DNA from 3 places in the Methyloversatilis sp. RAC08 genome. Region 1 is predicted to be linked to each of the others. Evidence: predicted binding sites of a transcription regulator. Region 1 holds the regulator's gene; each other region holds the start of a gene.
The links. Region 1 encodes sigma-54, which starts transcription at its own class of promoters, with help from an activator protein. Its sites were predicted from a motif close to TGGCACNNTTCCTGCT; they were not measured.

Region 1 (5,183 bases):
CACCTGCCGATACACCGGCGGGCGCACCAGGGCTTGTCCTATCTGCCGCAGGAGAACTCGGTATTCCGCAAGCTGGACGTCGAGGAGAACATCCTCGCCATCCTGGAACTGAACGAGAAGGATGCGCGGGTGCGAGCACAGCGGCTGGAAGAATTGCTGGCCGAACTGGGCATTGCCCACCTGCGCAAGAGTGCGGCCGTGGCGCTGTCGGGCGGCGAGCGGCGGCGTGTCGAGATCGCCCGCGCACTGGCCACGTCGCCGCGCTTCATCCTGCTCGACGAACCGTTCGCCGGTGTGGACCCGATTGCGGTGATCGACATCCAGAAAACCATCCGCTTCCTGAAGGAACGCGGCATCGGCGTTCTGATCACCGACCACAATGTGCGGGAAACGCTGGGCATCTGTGACCGGGCTTACATCATCAACGAAGGCGAGGTGCTGGCGAGCGGCCGGCCGGACGAAATCGTGTATAACGAAAGTGTCAGGAAGGTCTATCTGGGCGAGCATTTCCGCCTGTAGCCCGCCGAAATTTGCACACCATGAAGCAGTCGCTGCAACTCAAACTTTCCCAGCATCTTGCGCTGACACCGCAGCTGCAACAGTCGATCCGGCTATTGCAGCTGTCGACCATCGAATTCAATCAGGAAATCGAACGTTTCCTCGATGAGAACCCGATGCTCGAGCGTGACGAGCCGGATGCCACCGCCAGCTTCCAGCCGCCGCCCGAAAGCGTTGCCGAGGTGCGCGATGCGCCGCAGGAAAGCACCCAGGCCAGCGCCGACGAACGTGCCCCCGAGGGTACGGGCAGCGCCGACATGGACGAGTGGTCGGGCGAAGGCGGCAACTACGGTACGCGCAGCGGCGGCGACGATGACGATGGCGACTACCAGGACGTGCAGGCGGCCGGTACCTCGCTGAGGGACCACCTGTGCGGCCAGCTCGCCCTGTCGCAGATGAGCGAGCGCGACCGCTATCTGATCCGCCTGCTGATCGAAGCGCTTGACGATGACGGCTACCTGAACCAGGGCCTGGACGAACTGGTCGAGCTGCTGCCGGAAGAGGCCGACATCGACCTCGACGACCTGTCGATCGCGCTGCGCCAGTTGCAGAACTTCGACCCGCCCGGCGTGGCGGCGCGCGACCCGCGCGAATGCCTGCTGATGCAGCTCAACTTCCTGGCGACCGACGAAGTATCGACGCTTGCACGCGTCATCATCGATCAGCACATCGATCTGCTGGCTGCGCGTGATTTCGCCAAGATCCGGCGTGCGGTCGGCTGCGATGAAGAACTGCTGCGCGCCGCACAGAACCTGATCCGTTCGCTCAACCCCCGTCCGGGTGCCCAGTTCGCGCCGATCGATGCGCGCTACATCGTGCCCGACGTCGTGGTGCGCAAGGTGCGCGGCCAATGGACGGCGCTGCTCAATCCGGATGCCATGCCGCGTCTGCGGATCAACCGGCTGTATGCGGAAATCCTGCAGGGCCAGCGCGGCAGCGGTCTGTCCGGCCAGCTGCAGGAGGCCAAGTGGCTGATCAAGAATGTCCAGCAGCGCTTCGACACCATCCTGCGTGTCTCTCAGGCCATCGTCGAGCGCCAGCGCCAGTTCTTCGAATTCGGTGAGGTTGCGATGCGGCCGCTGACGCTGCGCGAGATCGCGGAGACGCTGGAACTGCATGAATCCACCATTTCTCGGGTGACGTCGCAGAAGTACATGGCGACGACACGCGGCCTGTTCGAACTGAAATATTTTTTCGGCAGCCATGTGGCAACCGAAAGCGGCGGGGCCTGCTCAGCCACCGCAATCCGCGCACTCATCCGCCAGTTGGTGGGTGCCGAGGATGCCAAGCGTCCGTTGTCGGACTCGCGCATCGCGGAAATACTGGGTCAGCAGGGCATCGTGGTTGCGCGGCGCACCATCGCCAAATACCGTGAATCGCTCAACATCCCGCCGGTCAGCGTGCGCAAGGCGATCTAGCGCGTTCAATGACGAACGCCCGGACCGTCCCGCATATTCCGTCCCGCAACGACAGGAGGCAGCATGAACCTCACCATCACCGGCCATCATCTTGAAGTGACGCAGCCGATCCGCGACTACATCGAGTCCAAGCTCGAACGCGTGATCCGCCATTTCGACCACGTAACAAGCGTTTCCGTGATTCTGACTGTCGAAAAGCTGCGACAGAAGGCGGAAGTCACTCTGCACGTGCGAGGCCGCGACATCTTCGTCGAAGCGGAAAGCGAAGACATGTATGCCACCCTCGACAACCTGATGGACAAACTCGATCGTCAGGTGCTCAAACACAAGGAAAAATCGAACGAGCACACGCGCGAGTCGGTCAAGCACCAAGCGGCAGAATGACACGATTGCCATCTGTCACGAGCGTATAATCCGACGTCTTGTTGCAGTGCAATCAACTTCACGGCGCGGTTTCCGATATCCGGTAATCGCGCCCGCCGCGTGTTCGGAGTAGCCCCTGACATGACGCTCATCGCCAAGCTGTTGCCCGTTTCGAATGTCTGTATCGGCCTTGAGGCCAGCAGCAAGAAACGTGTGTTCGAACAGGCCGGCCTGCTGTTCGAGAACCATCAGGGTATTGCCCGCAGCCAGGTGTTCGACAGCCTGTTCGCACGGGAAAAGCTCGGCTCCACCGGACTCGGTCAGGGCGTGGCGATTCCGCACGGCCGCATCAAGGGTCTGAAGGAAGCCATCGGCGGGTTTGTGCGGCTGGATACGCCGGTCGCCTTCGATGCGCCGGACGGCCGACCGGTCAATCTGCTGTTCGTGCTGCTGGTGCCCGAGCAGGCAACCGAGCTGCATCTGCAGATATTGTCCGAGCTGGCACAAATGTTTGCAGACAAGGCGTTCCGCGAACAGCTGCTTCAGGCAGCAGACGCCGCTGCCATCCACGCTCTATTCACCACCTGGCAACCGGTGCATGCGGAAGCTCAGCGTCGCGCGGCTGTTTGAGGACAATCGCGACCGTCTTCGCCTGCAGTGGCAGTGCGGCGACGGCAACACACTGATCGTTGCCGATCAGATCGGCCTGTCGCCCGCCGATCTCGTCGGGCATCTCAATACCATTCACACCCGGCGCATCCAGGTCATCGGCGTGCCGGAAATCCTGTGGGTTGAAAACGTCAGTCCGCGCAAGGTCGAGGACATCGTGGGTTCGCTGCTGGAAGCCCATCCGCCGGCCTTCATCGTCGCCGACGGCGCCCAGCCGCCGGCCGCCATACGCGCCGGCTGTGCGGAGCACGGCATTCCGCTGATCACCACGCAACGCAGTGCGGCATCGGTCATCGACCAGGTGCGCGCCTACCTCGCGCGCGAACTGGCCGACCAGACCACGCTGCACGGCGTATCGATGGATGTGCTTGGCATGGGCGTGCTGATCACCGGTGATTCGGGTGTCGGCAAGAGCGAACTTGCGCTCGAACTGATTTCGCGCGGGCACGGGCTGGTTGCCGACGACTGCGTGGAAATCTCGCGCATCGCGCCGACCGTACTCGAGGGGCGCTGCCCCGAATTGCTGAAGGACTTTCTCGAAGTTCGCGGGCTGGGCGTGCTGAATATCCGGACGGTATTCGGTGAAACTGCCTGTCGGCGCAAGATGAAGCTGCAGCTCGTCGTGCATCTGCAGAAGCAGGTAACCGGTCTGCCTGAAGCCACGCGCATGCCGCTCGACAACGAGGTCATGGACATCCTCGGCGTGAAGATACGCAAGGTTGTCATACCGGTGGCGGCCGGACGCAATCTGGCCGTGCTGGTCGAGGCGGCCGTACGCGTCACGATTCTCCGTTTCCGCGGCATCGACTCCACACTCGAATTCGTAGAACGTCAGCGCCGCGCGCTTGGCGGCGACGAGGGCTGAAACAGAACTTCCCTGTTCGATGACATGCGAATATCATGCGAATCGACTGGCGCCTGTCAGTCGATTCGCATGTTCATTCATTGTTGTCGTGAGGAGGTACATCATGTCCGCATACCGCTTGTCCTCGACGCTGACTGTCCTGTCAGCAGCCTTTCTGCTCGTCTCGCCGAGCGCCGCCATCGCCGGGCCGCAGCAGGAGAAGATGAAAGCCTGCAATGCCGAAGCGAAGGAGAAGGCGCTCAAGGGCGATGAACGTCGCAGCTTCATGAGCGGCTGCCTGTCGTCGGGTTCTGCCGCAAAACAGACGCTGACGGCCGACGAAGCGGGTGCGCTGAAGGACCGCAAGAAGCAGTGCCGCACCGAAGCCACCGAAAAGGCGCTCAAGGGCGAAGAAAGAAAGTCCTTCATAGCGGAATGCGTCAAGGCCTGACCTTGATGTTGCCGGTGTCGCATCCACGGCACCGGCCGATGTGGCTTATGCAACAACCCGACATGAATCGTGCCGCAAGGCGAGCAGCGACGCGATGCCCTTTTGCTATAGTCAAGCGGTGTTCGACTGTCGGGGTACGTCGTGCTGCGCTATTGCAACAAGGGCATCCGGCTGCTGTGTGGCGTGACGCTCCTTGCAGCCGCGTCGATGGCTGCGGCATTCAGTTTTTCCGAAGAGGCGGAGAAGGACGCGCGGGCTGAAGAAGAACGCCGCGCCACCTCGCACACGGCGCTGTCCCTCCCCGCAGGCTGTCTCGCCGAGCTGAAGCGAAAGAAGATCATGATCGTCATGGGCGAGCGCACCGGCGAAGGCATCAGCGCCAGCCAGGCCCGCTACAGCCCGCATTTCAATTCGATCAACAAGCGCCTGCTCAGGCAGGGCATCCGCACCTATTCCCAGCAGGAAATCACGGCCCACATCGCTCAGGCCGAAGTTGACGCCTACTTCCGCAACGATCCGGACGCCGCACTGGCGGCTTCGAAGAAGATGGGCGCCCAGCTCGTCCTGCGTGGCACGATCGCGTCGCGCTCGATGCTGAATCCGGTAGTACGCATTCCCGAGGTCTACGTGACGATCGCCTTCGCGCTCATGAAGCCTGACGGCACGCTGCTGTCCGATGCCCAGGCGTCGGCCGAGTCGTATTCGGGCAGCGACACGCTGGCCATGGCCGGCACGCTGGTGGAAGAAAAGGCAGATGGCGTGGTGAGCACGCTGCTGGGCGGTTACTGCGCGCATGCGGCATCGACCGCCGGCAACAAACGAAGATAGGCAGTTCGCACCAGGGCAACGGCCGGCAGGCCAGGGCACTTCCAGTCGGCGC
Region 2 (5,183 bases), 1.0 Mb from region 1:
ATCGCGTGCTGCGAGGCGCAAGGGCGTCGATGTCGAGGACGTGCTGGCGCGCGATTTCCAGGTCAAGCAGCAGGCGATCGGCGCGTCGCTGTCCAAGTTCTTCGGCGTCGCCTACGAATCCTTCCGGCCGGAACGCATCAAGCCGTTCGACCTGATCAAGAACCTGAAGCGCGAGTACCTCGAAGAGCAGCAATGGGTGCCGGTGGAAGAGGGCAAGGACGGTATCGTCGTGATGGCGCTCGATCCGGAAAAAGTCAAGGGTGCGCGCGTTGTCAACAACATCTTTCCGAAGTCCAAACTGCTGTTCCGCGTCACCACGACGAAGGAATTCGTGCAGACGCTCGATCAGTTCTACGGCTCGACGATGGACGAGACCAGCGTCGGCGACCTGCTGTCGGACATGCTGGGCGAAGACGAATCTGCGCAGGATGGCGGCAATGACGACGTCAGCGCTGCCGCCGACAATGAGCTGGTGCGGCTGGTGAACAAGATCATCATCGATGCCTACCAGCAGGGCGCGTCCGACATCCACATCGAACCGCGTCCGGGCAAGGACAAGACTCACGTGCGCTTCCGCAAGGACGGCACGCTGCACCCTTACATCGAAGTGCCCGCCAGCTACCGGAGTGCGCTGGTCACCCGACTGAAGATCATGTGCGATCTCGACATTTCCGAGCGTCGCAAGCCGCAGGACGGCAAGATCAAGTTCCGCAAGTTCGGTCCGCTCGACATCGAACTGCGGGTGGCGACCATTCCTTCAGCGGGTGGCGTCGAAGATGTCGTGATGCGTATCCTGGCGGCCGGCGAGCCGATTCCGATGGACAAGCTGGGTGTCCTGCCGGCCAACCTCACCAGGCTGAAGGACGCGGTCAGCAAGCCCTACGGCCTGTTTTTCGTCTGCGGCCCGACCGGCTCCGGCAAGACCACCACGCTGCATTCCATACTCGGCTACATCAATACGCCGGAAACCAAGATATGGACCGCCGAAGATCCGGTCGAAATCACGCAGAAGGGCCTGCGGCAGGTACAGATCAACAAGAAGGCGGGGCTGGACTTTCCGGCCATCATGCGCGCCTTCCTGCGGGCCGACCCGGACGTGATCATGGTCGGTGAAATGCGCGACAAGGAAACGGTGGCGATCGGCATCGAAGCTTCGCTCACCGGTCACCTCGTGTTCTCTACGCTGCACACCAACAGCGCACCGGAATCCATCGTGCGCCTGCTCGACATGGGCATGGATCCGTTCAACTTCGCCGATGCGTTGCTCGGCGTGCTCGCTCAGCGCCTCGCCAAGCGGCTGTGTCCGGTGTGCAAGGAAGCCTGGCACCCGAGCGACGACGAAATGAAGCATTTTCTGCAGGAGTACTGCGAGGAAATGCGCAATACGCCCGATTTCGTGGTCGATGCCGAAGGCGCGATGGCGCGCATCTTCAACGAATGGAAAAAGGCATACGCCGACGACAAGGGCCGCTTCACGCTCTACCGTGCCAAAGGGTGCCCGGAGTGCGGTGAGACGGGCTACCGCGGGCGGCTCGGCCTGCACGAGCTGATGATCGGCACCGACGCAATCAAGAAGAACATCCAGGAGCGCGAGCGCGTGGCCACCATGCTGGCGACCGCGCTGCAGGAAGGCATGCGCACGCTGAAGATGGATGGCATGGAAAAGGTCTTGTCGGGTGCGACCGACATGAAGCAGGTTCGCGCGGTCTGCATCAAGTAGGCCGCGGGCGCTGACAGGAACGCACGCCATGGACACGCTAGACGATCTGCTGCGGCGCCTGGAACAGCTCAACGAGATCGGCAGCGCCTTGTCGAACGAGCGCAACATCGATGCGCTGCTCGAAAAGATCCTGCTGGCGGCCAAAACCATCACCCATGCCGATGGCGGTACGCTGTACCGCATCGACGAAGCGGGCGAGCACCTTCGCTTTGAAATCCTGCGCACCGATTCGCTGGGCATAGCGATGGGCGGCAGCACCGGCAAACCGATCGCCTTTCCGCCGCTGCCGCTGCATCTCGACGACGGCTCGCCCAACCTGTCGATGGTGGCGGCCTACAGCGCGTTGAAGGGGCAGACGGTCAATATCGCCGATGCCTACCGCGCCGAAGGTTTCGACTTTTCCGGCACGCGCGCCTTCGACGCGCGCACCGGCTACCGCTCGACCAGCTTCCTGACCGTGCCGATGATGAATCACGAAGGCGCGGTCATCGGCGTGCTGCAGCTGATCAATGCAGTGCATCCGGTGACCGGCGCGGTCGGCGTGTTCTCCGGTTCCGACCGCCAGCTGGCCGAATCGCTCGCGTCGCAGGCCGCCATCGCGCTGACCAACCGGCAACTGGTGAGCCAGCTCGAAGCGCTGTTCGAATCCTTCATCACGCTGATCAACAATGCGATCGACGAAAAGTCACCCTACACCGGTGGTCACTGCCAGCGTGTGCCGACGCTGACCATGATGCTGGCCGAAGCCGTGAACGACACGCAGGATGGCCCGCTCGCCGGCTTCACGATGACCGAGGCCGACCGCTACGAACTGAAGATCGCCGGTCTGCTGCACGATTGCGGCAAGGTCACGACCCCGGTGCATGTGGTCGACAAGGCCACCAAGCTGCAGACCATTTTCGACCGCATCGAACTGATCGACACCCGCTTCGAACTGATCCGGCGCGATATCGAACTGGCGACACTCAACAGCCGCTTCGCTGCCGGCCTCAATGCCTCGCCGGCCGTGCTGGCCCAGATCGAGCGCCACGGTGCCGACCGGCTGCGTGACATCGACGAAGACCGTGCCTTCCTGCATCACGCCAACATCGGTTCCGAACGCATGAGCGACGCCGACGTCGAGCGCGTCCATGCGATCGCCCGCCGCTGGCGCTGGACCGATTCACAAGGCGCCGAACGATCCTGCCTGAGCGATGAAGAAGTCGAAAACCTGACCATACGCGCGGGCACGCTGACTGGCGCCGAGCGGGAAATCATCAATTACCACATCGTGTCGACGATACGCATGCTCGAAGCGCTGCCCTGGCCGCGCCACCTGACCAATGTGCCGGAGTACGCCGGCGGTCACCATGAGCGCATGGATGGCAAGGGCTATCCGCGCGGGTTGGCGCGCGACCAGATGAGCGTGCAGGCGCGGGTCATGGGTATCGCCGACATCTTCGAAGCACTGACCGCAAAGGACCGGCCGTACAAGCGCCCGATGCGCCTGTCCGAAGCCCTGCACATCCTCGGCAAGTTCCGCCTCAATGGCCACATCGATCCCGACCTGTTCGATGTGTTCGTGCGCCGCAAGGTCTATCTCAAGTACGCCGAAACCTTCCTCGACCCGGAGCAGATCGACGACGTCGATCTGTCGGCCATCCCCGGCTTCCAGCCCTGAACTGACAATTTCCGTCACATGATGCCTGTGCGCGTCATCACATAGGCATCTGTTGCGAACTGTGTCAGCACGTTCGGAAATAAAAACCTCAATGATTCAACGATTTGTAAAAAATCGCTAAAGCTGGCACCCGCCTTGCTCGATATTCACCCTGAGCGCACAGGCGCCCGTTCCGTTCAAATTTCAGGAGAGTGATATGAAGAAGGTTCAACAAGGCTTTACGCTGATCGAACTGATGATCGTGGTTGCCATCATCGGTATTCTGGCCGCGATCGCGATTCCGCAGTATCAGGACTACGTTACGCGTGCCCGTTGGTCGGACAACATTTCCAGTGCTGCATCGCTCAAACTGGCGATTGGCGAATGTCTGCAGAATCGAGGTGGAGTTCAGGCTGACTGCGACTCGATTGCTGAACTGAACACGAATGGCTTCTTTCCGTCAAACGTTGATCCTGTGCTAACGAACACGGGTTCGATGACGGTAATCGCTGGCGAAGGCGGCGCTCCGGCCATCCAGATTACGGGTACGGGCCAGTTGGGTTCGCCTGCCTGCCGCGTGTTACTTACTGGAGCGTCCAATGTGGCAACGGTTCGGTGGGTTGCGAGCAACGCACAGGTTGCCGGATGTGGTCGCTCCAAGACCGGCGTAGGCACCTGATTTGTTGCTGGGGTTCCTGCATGGAAAAAAGCTCCCGATGGTCGGGAGCTTTTTTTTATTGTTTTCCGTCGTACCGCTGTTCGTGTTTCCCGCGACCGGGCTGTCAGAACACGACGCGCAGCGCATCTGTCAGTGGGCGCTGTTCACGGTGGCCGGATTCCATTCCCTCAAGCTCAAAGTCGCCATCTCGTGGCGCTGGGTTGGTGTGGTCTTGGCAATGCTGGGATACGGGCTGGCATGCGGCCGCTGGGCGCTGATTGAATCCGTTCATCTGGTTCTGCTGCTCGCCCTGTTCACGGTGTGGACGACATCGCTCCGTGAGCGTCCGGAATCCGCACTGCCTCAAGTGTATGCAGGCATTGCGCTGTGCTATCTGGTTCTGATGCTCCCGCGCTGGGCTGCCGTCATCATTGAAGGTTTGCCGTTTCACCCCCAGGAGTTCTATTTCGGGTTTTCAAACCAGCGCTTCTTCGGTCACTGGGTAACCTTGTCGCTCCCGATGGTAGTACTGGCGCGCGACCGCCTCGCCGCGCTCACGCGTTCGCCGTGGGTGCTCGATGTTGCGATGGGCGCATGGATATCTTTTGCACTGGCATCCGGTACACGCGGGACGTGGATTGCTCTGGCGCTGGCGATAGTCGCCGTTGCCGGCTGTGGAAAGGGCGGGCGGGCCTTCGCGTCGCGACTGATACGCGGCATTGCAATCGGGACCGTCGCCTATGGTGCGATGTTCGTGCTGCTGCCGTGGATGACCGGAAGTACCCAGACAGCGCTGCCAGGCGTGGGCCGTGCGCTGGAGGGCGCGCATTCTTCGGGTCGAGGCACCCTCTGGCTGTTTGCACTGGATGGCATCGAGGCACGACCCTGGATCGGTAACGGACCCATGTCCTACGCCATAACCGATGATACCTATGCGCGGCATCCCCACAATCTGCTGCTCCAGGTTGCGTACGAATGGGGGGTTCCGCTGGCATGCGTTATTGCTGCGCTGATCGCACGGATGCTGCTGCTGCAGATTCGGCGCGCGATCAGCCATGATGGAAGGGATCCGCTGCACCTTGCCTTGCTTGCGGTCATCGTGGGCGGACTTGCGCAAGCCCAGGTCGACGGGATCCTGATAATGCCGTTTTCCCAAGTGTGTTTCG
Region 3 (5,183 bases), 400 kb from region 1:
ATGCCCGACACCGAACCGTCACCCCCGCGTCCCCGCCCGACCGACCCGTAGGTTGGGGTCAGCCAACGGCGATGCCCAACACTACATCGTCCCAATCACCGAACGTCCCACTCAGCGCGTAGGTTGGGGGGAACGCAGCGTTACCCAACACGCGGCCTCGATCAGAGCGGCAGGCCGAAGTCCGGAGCGATCAGCTTCAGCCAGGCGTCGAGGCGCTCGGCGGTGAGGTCGGGCTGGATGTCCTGGTCGATGGCCAGACCGACGAACTTGCCGTCGATGATCGATTGCGACACGTCGAACTTGTAGCCGTCGGTCGGCCATGCACCGACGATCCTTGCGCCGGCACCCTTGAAGAAGTCGTACAGCAGGATCAGGCCGTCGACGAATTCGTGCGCATAGGTGTCCTGATCGCCGAGGCCGTACAGCGCTACCGTCTTGCCGGCGAAGCTGGTGCCCTTGAGCTTGTCGAGCGCCTCGGCCCAGCTCTCGTCGTCGCACTCGGCTTCCAGCCCGGGCAGCAGGCCGTCGCCCAGCGTGGGCGTGCCGAGGATCAGGAAATCGTAGGCGGCCAGATCGGCCGGCGTCGCCTTGTTGATGTTGACCGGCTCGGCCATCGTGTCGTCGTCGAAGCGTTTCTTGATCTGCTTGGCGATCTTGCGCGTGCTGCCGCTGTTGGTGCCGAAGAAAAGTCCGATGCGTGCCATGGTGGTTTCCATTCAGATGAGGTGGGTCAGTAAGCGGTTTCGGTTTCCTGCGCCTGGTCCATGCCGCGGAAGATCGCGCAGCGCTTGAACACGTCGAGCGTGGGCGAACAGGCCTTGTGCTGGCAGTACTTGGCCGCCAGCTTCGACAGGCCCTTGATGTCGCGGCCGGTGGCGGCGGGGAACAGCACGGTCAGTTGTTCGATCAGCGCGTCGTCGATGTCGAGCGCGAACTGCGCCGCCATCACCTGCCAGATGCGGGCGCGCGCCGCATGATCGGGCGGCACGTACTTGATCAGCGCGATGCAGCGCGACACGATGGCCTCGTCGATGTCGTCGACGCGGTTGGTGGTCAGAAAGAGCAGGCCGTTGAAGTACTCGAGCACGCGCAGGAACACGCCGACCACGGCGTTCATCGTGATGTTGTCGTCGCGCCGCTTGATGTAGACGTCGGCCTCGTCGATCAGCATCACCGCGCCCCAGCGCTGGGCGCGGGTGAGCACGTCCTTCAGCGCGGTTTCCATCGCCGCGACGTTCAGCCCGAGCTGGCCCGAGTGCACGCGGTACAGCGGGCGGCGGATGATTTCCGAATACACCTCGGCAGTCAGCGTCTTGCCGACGCCGGCCGGGCCGGCGCACAGCACGGTGGTGCCGCCCGATTTGCCGGCGATGATGTCGTCCATCAGCACGTCCATCTCGGCGGTCAGGATGTCGATCAGGTCGGTCTGTTCCGGCGGCAGCACCAGCTTCTGCTTCAGCGCCGGCTGATAGGCGTACGGCGTGATGTCGTCGACGTGCACCCACAGGTAGTGGTGCAGGTCGAGGTGGAACATCAGGATGTAGGGGTGCACCGGCAGCTGCGAAAACAGGCCCTCGGGCATCGCATCGCGCGACGCGCCGACCTCTTCTTCGGCGTCGTAGCGGTTGCTCTTTGCCGCCTTGCGCAGATAGGGGCCGAGGATGTCGCCCGGCGCGTCGAGCAGGAGCGTGCGCGCCGGCAGGATGCCTTCGTCGTTGACCAGGCGCGCTGCACCGCCACTGGCCGACAGCACGACGATGTCCTTGCGCGTCCAGTCGGTGTCGCGGTGGCTGGCAGCCGGATCTTCGGCGTGGAAGCCGGTGCCGGTGCCCGAGAACTGTTCGCCGTAGCGGCCGCGCCAGTCGAAGTAGCGGCCGATGGTGTCGTCGTAGGCGGCGATCAGTTCCGGCGTCTCCTTGAGGAAGCCCTTGGCGGCCAGTATTTCGCCGACCGTGCGGTCGACCACGTCGGCACCGTAGATGCGGATGACGGCGGTTGCCAGCGTGGCCTTCACGTTGGCCTTCAGCTCGATGAACACCTTGCCGGTTTCGTCGTTGCCGGCCGGCGTGTAATCGAGCCGGCTGACCACCCAGGGCAGCGGCCGCGTCATCAGGTTGGCGGTGAACAGCCAGCCGCGAATGGCGTCGGTCGCCAGGTGGCGCGCCAGCGCCGGCACCAGCGATTCGAGGTCGCCGGCAGCAAAGCGGCGACCGTCGCCTTCCAGCGCGCGCTGCAGCGTCGCCAGGTGCGCGGCGCGCGCCTGCATGGCCGGCCCCGCCTCGCTGTAGAGCTTGCCGAGGAAGCGCATGGCATCGATCGACAGCCGCGACACCGGCACTTCGACCCGGTTGCCGAAGCGCAGCTGCTCGCGCAGCGTCGCCAGATCGGGGAAGGCGTCGATCATGCTCTCGACGTGCGGGGCGTCGATCAGGACTTTCATCGCCGGGCGCTCAGCGCAGCACGACCGGGATTTCGAGCGGCGCGCGCCGACCCAGTTGGGTGTCGACCTTGCGCCGCACGGTTTCCACCTTGAGCGGGCGCAGCAAGGTGCTCTCCGCACCCAGCGCCAGCGCCGCTCTGACGTCCTCGTCGTCGGCATCGGTGCACACCACGAGCATCTTCACGCCGCCCAGGCCTTCCTTCAGGCGGGTGACCACGTCCACGCCTTCGCTCGCCAGCACGCCGGCACCGAGCAGCAGCAGGTCGGGTGGGGCGCCGCGGCCCTTGGCCAGCGCTTCGGCGCTGTCGGCGAGCACATGCGTTTCCATCTCGTCGGCCAGCATGAACTGCAGCGCCATGCTGACGACGTCGTCGTTGTCGACCACGAATACGCGCTTGTTCTCCACCGCGCGCTGGCTGTCTACGCCGATCTGCATGCTGGGTGCCTCCGTGTCGATGGGTGTCTGCCGACCCATGAGCAAGCTTCGTTCCCGTCGCGGCACGTCTCCTGCTTCGAGCCCCCCGTGTGCAACCCATCCTGACGGGAGAAGCGAAATGACGATCCATGTGAAAACGACGCAAGACGGCCGCAAGGTCGAAGTGATCGACGATGCCGTATGCCTTGACGGCCGGCCGGAAGCCACGAAACTGGTGCCGCTGATCGAGCATCCGAACCGTCAGGCCATCCTGCGGGCGCTGCCGGACGCCACCCACATGGCGGGACGCATTGCGCTGACGCTGGCCGAATCAGCCGTGGCACAGGACGCCCTCAATGCGGCCAGCCGCGACTTCGACGCCAGCCCGGGCGGCATCGCGCGCCGTCTGCAGGCCGCCATCTACAACAAGGCGCGGATGGACGGCATCGAGTAGGCGCGCGACGCGAACCCTGCCAAACCCGACAAAGACGTGTCGCAAACCGCTCACTGTTTGTCGGGCCGGAACGTGTTGCGCCGCTACTGCGCTGATTAGATGGCCGCTTTGTGCGCTGCAGCGGCTTGGCATCATTCCTGCTGAAGTGGATGCAGGGCCGTCGCCTGCGACGGATGCAGTGACCGAATGGGAGGTGTGCAATGGATGCCCGTGTATCCGCCAAGATCCAGGACGTGTTCGAAGAACCCGCCTGCGAGCACAACCAGAACAAGTCGGCCAAGGAAAAGAAGAAGGGCTGCACCAAGCAGCTGTCGCCCGGTGCGGCCGCTGGCGGCTGTGCCTTCGACGGCGCCAAGGTCGCGCTGCAACCCATCGTCGACGTGGCCCATCTGGTGCACGGCCCGATCGCCTGCGAAGGCAATTCGTGGGACAACCGCAATTCGTCGTCCAGCACCTCGCAGCTCTACCGCACCGGCTTCACCACCGACATCAATGAACTGGACGTCATCTACGGCGGCGAGAAGCGCCTGTTCAGGTCGGTGAAGGAAATCATCGAGAAATACGACCCGCCGGCGGTGTTCGTCTATCAGACCTGCGTCACCGCGCTGATCGGCGACGACATCGAGGCGGTGTGCAAGCGGGCGACCGAAAAGTTCGGCAAGCCGGTCATTCCGGTCAACGCGCCCGGCTTCGTCGGGCCGAAGAACCTCGGCAACAAGCTCGGCGCCGAGGCGCTGCTCGATTACGTGATCGGTACCGAAGAGCCCGACTTCGTCACGCCCTACGACATCAACATCATCGGCGAATACAACCTGGCCGGCGAACTGTGGCAGATCAAGCCGCTGCTCGACGCGCTCGGCGTGCGCATCCTGTCCTGCATTTCGGGCGACGGCCGCTATCGCGAAGTCGCCTACAGCCACCGCGCGAAGGCAGCGATGATGGTGTGCTCGAAGTCGATGATCAACATCGCGCGCAAGATGGAAGAGCGCTACGACATCCCGTTCTTCGAAGGCTCGTTCTACGGCATCGGCGACATGTCGGAAACGCTGCGCGAAATCGCCCGCCTGCTGGTCGAGAAGGGCGCGCCGGAAGAGCTGAAGGCGCGCACAGAAGCGCTGATCGCGGTCGAGGAAAAGCGCGCCTTCGAACGCATCGTCGCCTATCGGCCGCGGCTCGAAGGCAAGAAAGTGCTGCTCATCACCGGCGGCGTGAAGAGCTGGTCGGTGGTGGCCGCGCTGCAGGAAGCCGGGCTGGAAATCGTCGGCACCAGCGTCAAGAAATCGACCAAGGAAGACAAGGAAAAGATCAAGGAGCTGATGGGGCAGGACGCGCACATGATCGACGACATGACGCCGCGCGAAATGTACGCGATGCTCAAGGACGCCAAGGCGGACATCATGCTGTCCGGTGGCCGCAGCCAGTTCATCGCGCTCAAGGCCAAGATGCCCTGGCTGGACATCAACCAGGAACGCCACCACGCCTACGCCGGCTACGAAGGCATGGTCGATCTGGTGCGCGAGATCGACAAGGCGCTGCACAACCCGATCTGGGAACAGGTGCGCCGTCCGGCGCCCTGGGACGTGGTCGCCGCCTGAGGATCACGCCATGGCCACCGTCATCGATTCGAAGAAAGCCTGCACCGTCAATCCGCTGAAGATGAGCCAGCCGCTGGGCGCGTGCTATGCCTTCATGGGGCTGGACAACTGCATGCCGATGATGCACGGCTCGCAGGGCTGCACCTCCTTCGGCCTGGTACTGCTGGTGCGCCATTTCAAAGAGGCGATCCCGATGCAGACCACGGCGATGAACGAGGTGAGCACCATCCTCGGCGGCCTGGAGAACATCGAGCAGGCCATCCTCAACATCAAGAAGCG

Region 2: a site for sigma-54 is predicted at 3,505-3,520, ahead of BSY238_RS18990 (pilin). Genes of this name have one in related genera too.
Region 3: a site for sigma-54 is predicted at 3,436-3,451, ahead of nifE (nitrogenase iron-molybdenum cofactor biosynthesis protein NifE). Genes of this name have one in related genera too.

What each region holds. Positions count from the first base shown of each region.
Region 1 is NZ_CP016448.1:1,720,316-1,725,498, reverse strand. Features, by position in the region: gene lptB (LPS export ABC transporter ATP-binding protein) at 1-519, shown strand, start outside; gene BSY238_RS07985 (RNA polymerase factor sigma-54) at 540-1,976, shown strand; gene hpf (ribosome hibernation-promoting factor, HPF/YfiA family) at 2,040-2,360, shown strand; gene ptsN (PTS IIA-like nitrogen regulatory protein PtsN) at 2,481-2,969, shown strand; gene hprK (HPr(Ser) kinase/phosphatase) at 2,938-3,873, shown strand; gene BSY238_RS07965 (PsiF family protein) at 3,977-4,303, shown strand; gene BSY238_RS07960 (hypothetical protein) at 4,445-5,131, shown strand.
Region 2 is NZ_CP016448.1:2,758,581-2,763,763, forward strand. Features, by position in the region: gene BSY238_RS12660 (GspE/PulE family protein) at 1-1,720, shown strand, start outside; gene BSY238_RS12665 (HD domain-containing phosphohydrolase) at 1,749-3,380, shown strand; gene BSY238_RS18990 (pilin) at 3,577-4,038, shown strand; gene BSY238_RS12675 (O-antigen ligase family protein) at 4,043-5,183, shown strand, end outside.
Region 3 is NZ_CP016448.1:1,322,714-1,327,896, forward strand. Features, by position in the region: gene BSY238_RS06040 (flavodoxin) at 162-704, opposite strand; gene BSY238_RS06045 (AAA family ATPase) at 731-2,440, opposite strand; gene BSY238_RS06050 (response regulator) at 2,451-2,876, opposite strand; gene BSY238_RS06055 (hypothetical protein) at 2,995-3,309, shown strand; gene nifE (nitrogenase iron-molybdenum cofactor biosynthesis protein NifE) at 3,510-4,904, shown strand; gene nifN (nitrogenase iron-molybdenum cofactor biosynthesis protein NifN) at 4,915-5,183, shown strand, end outside.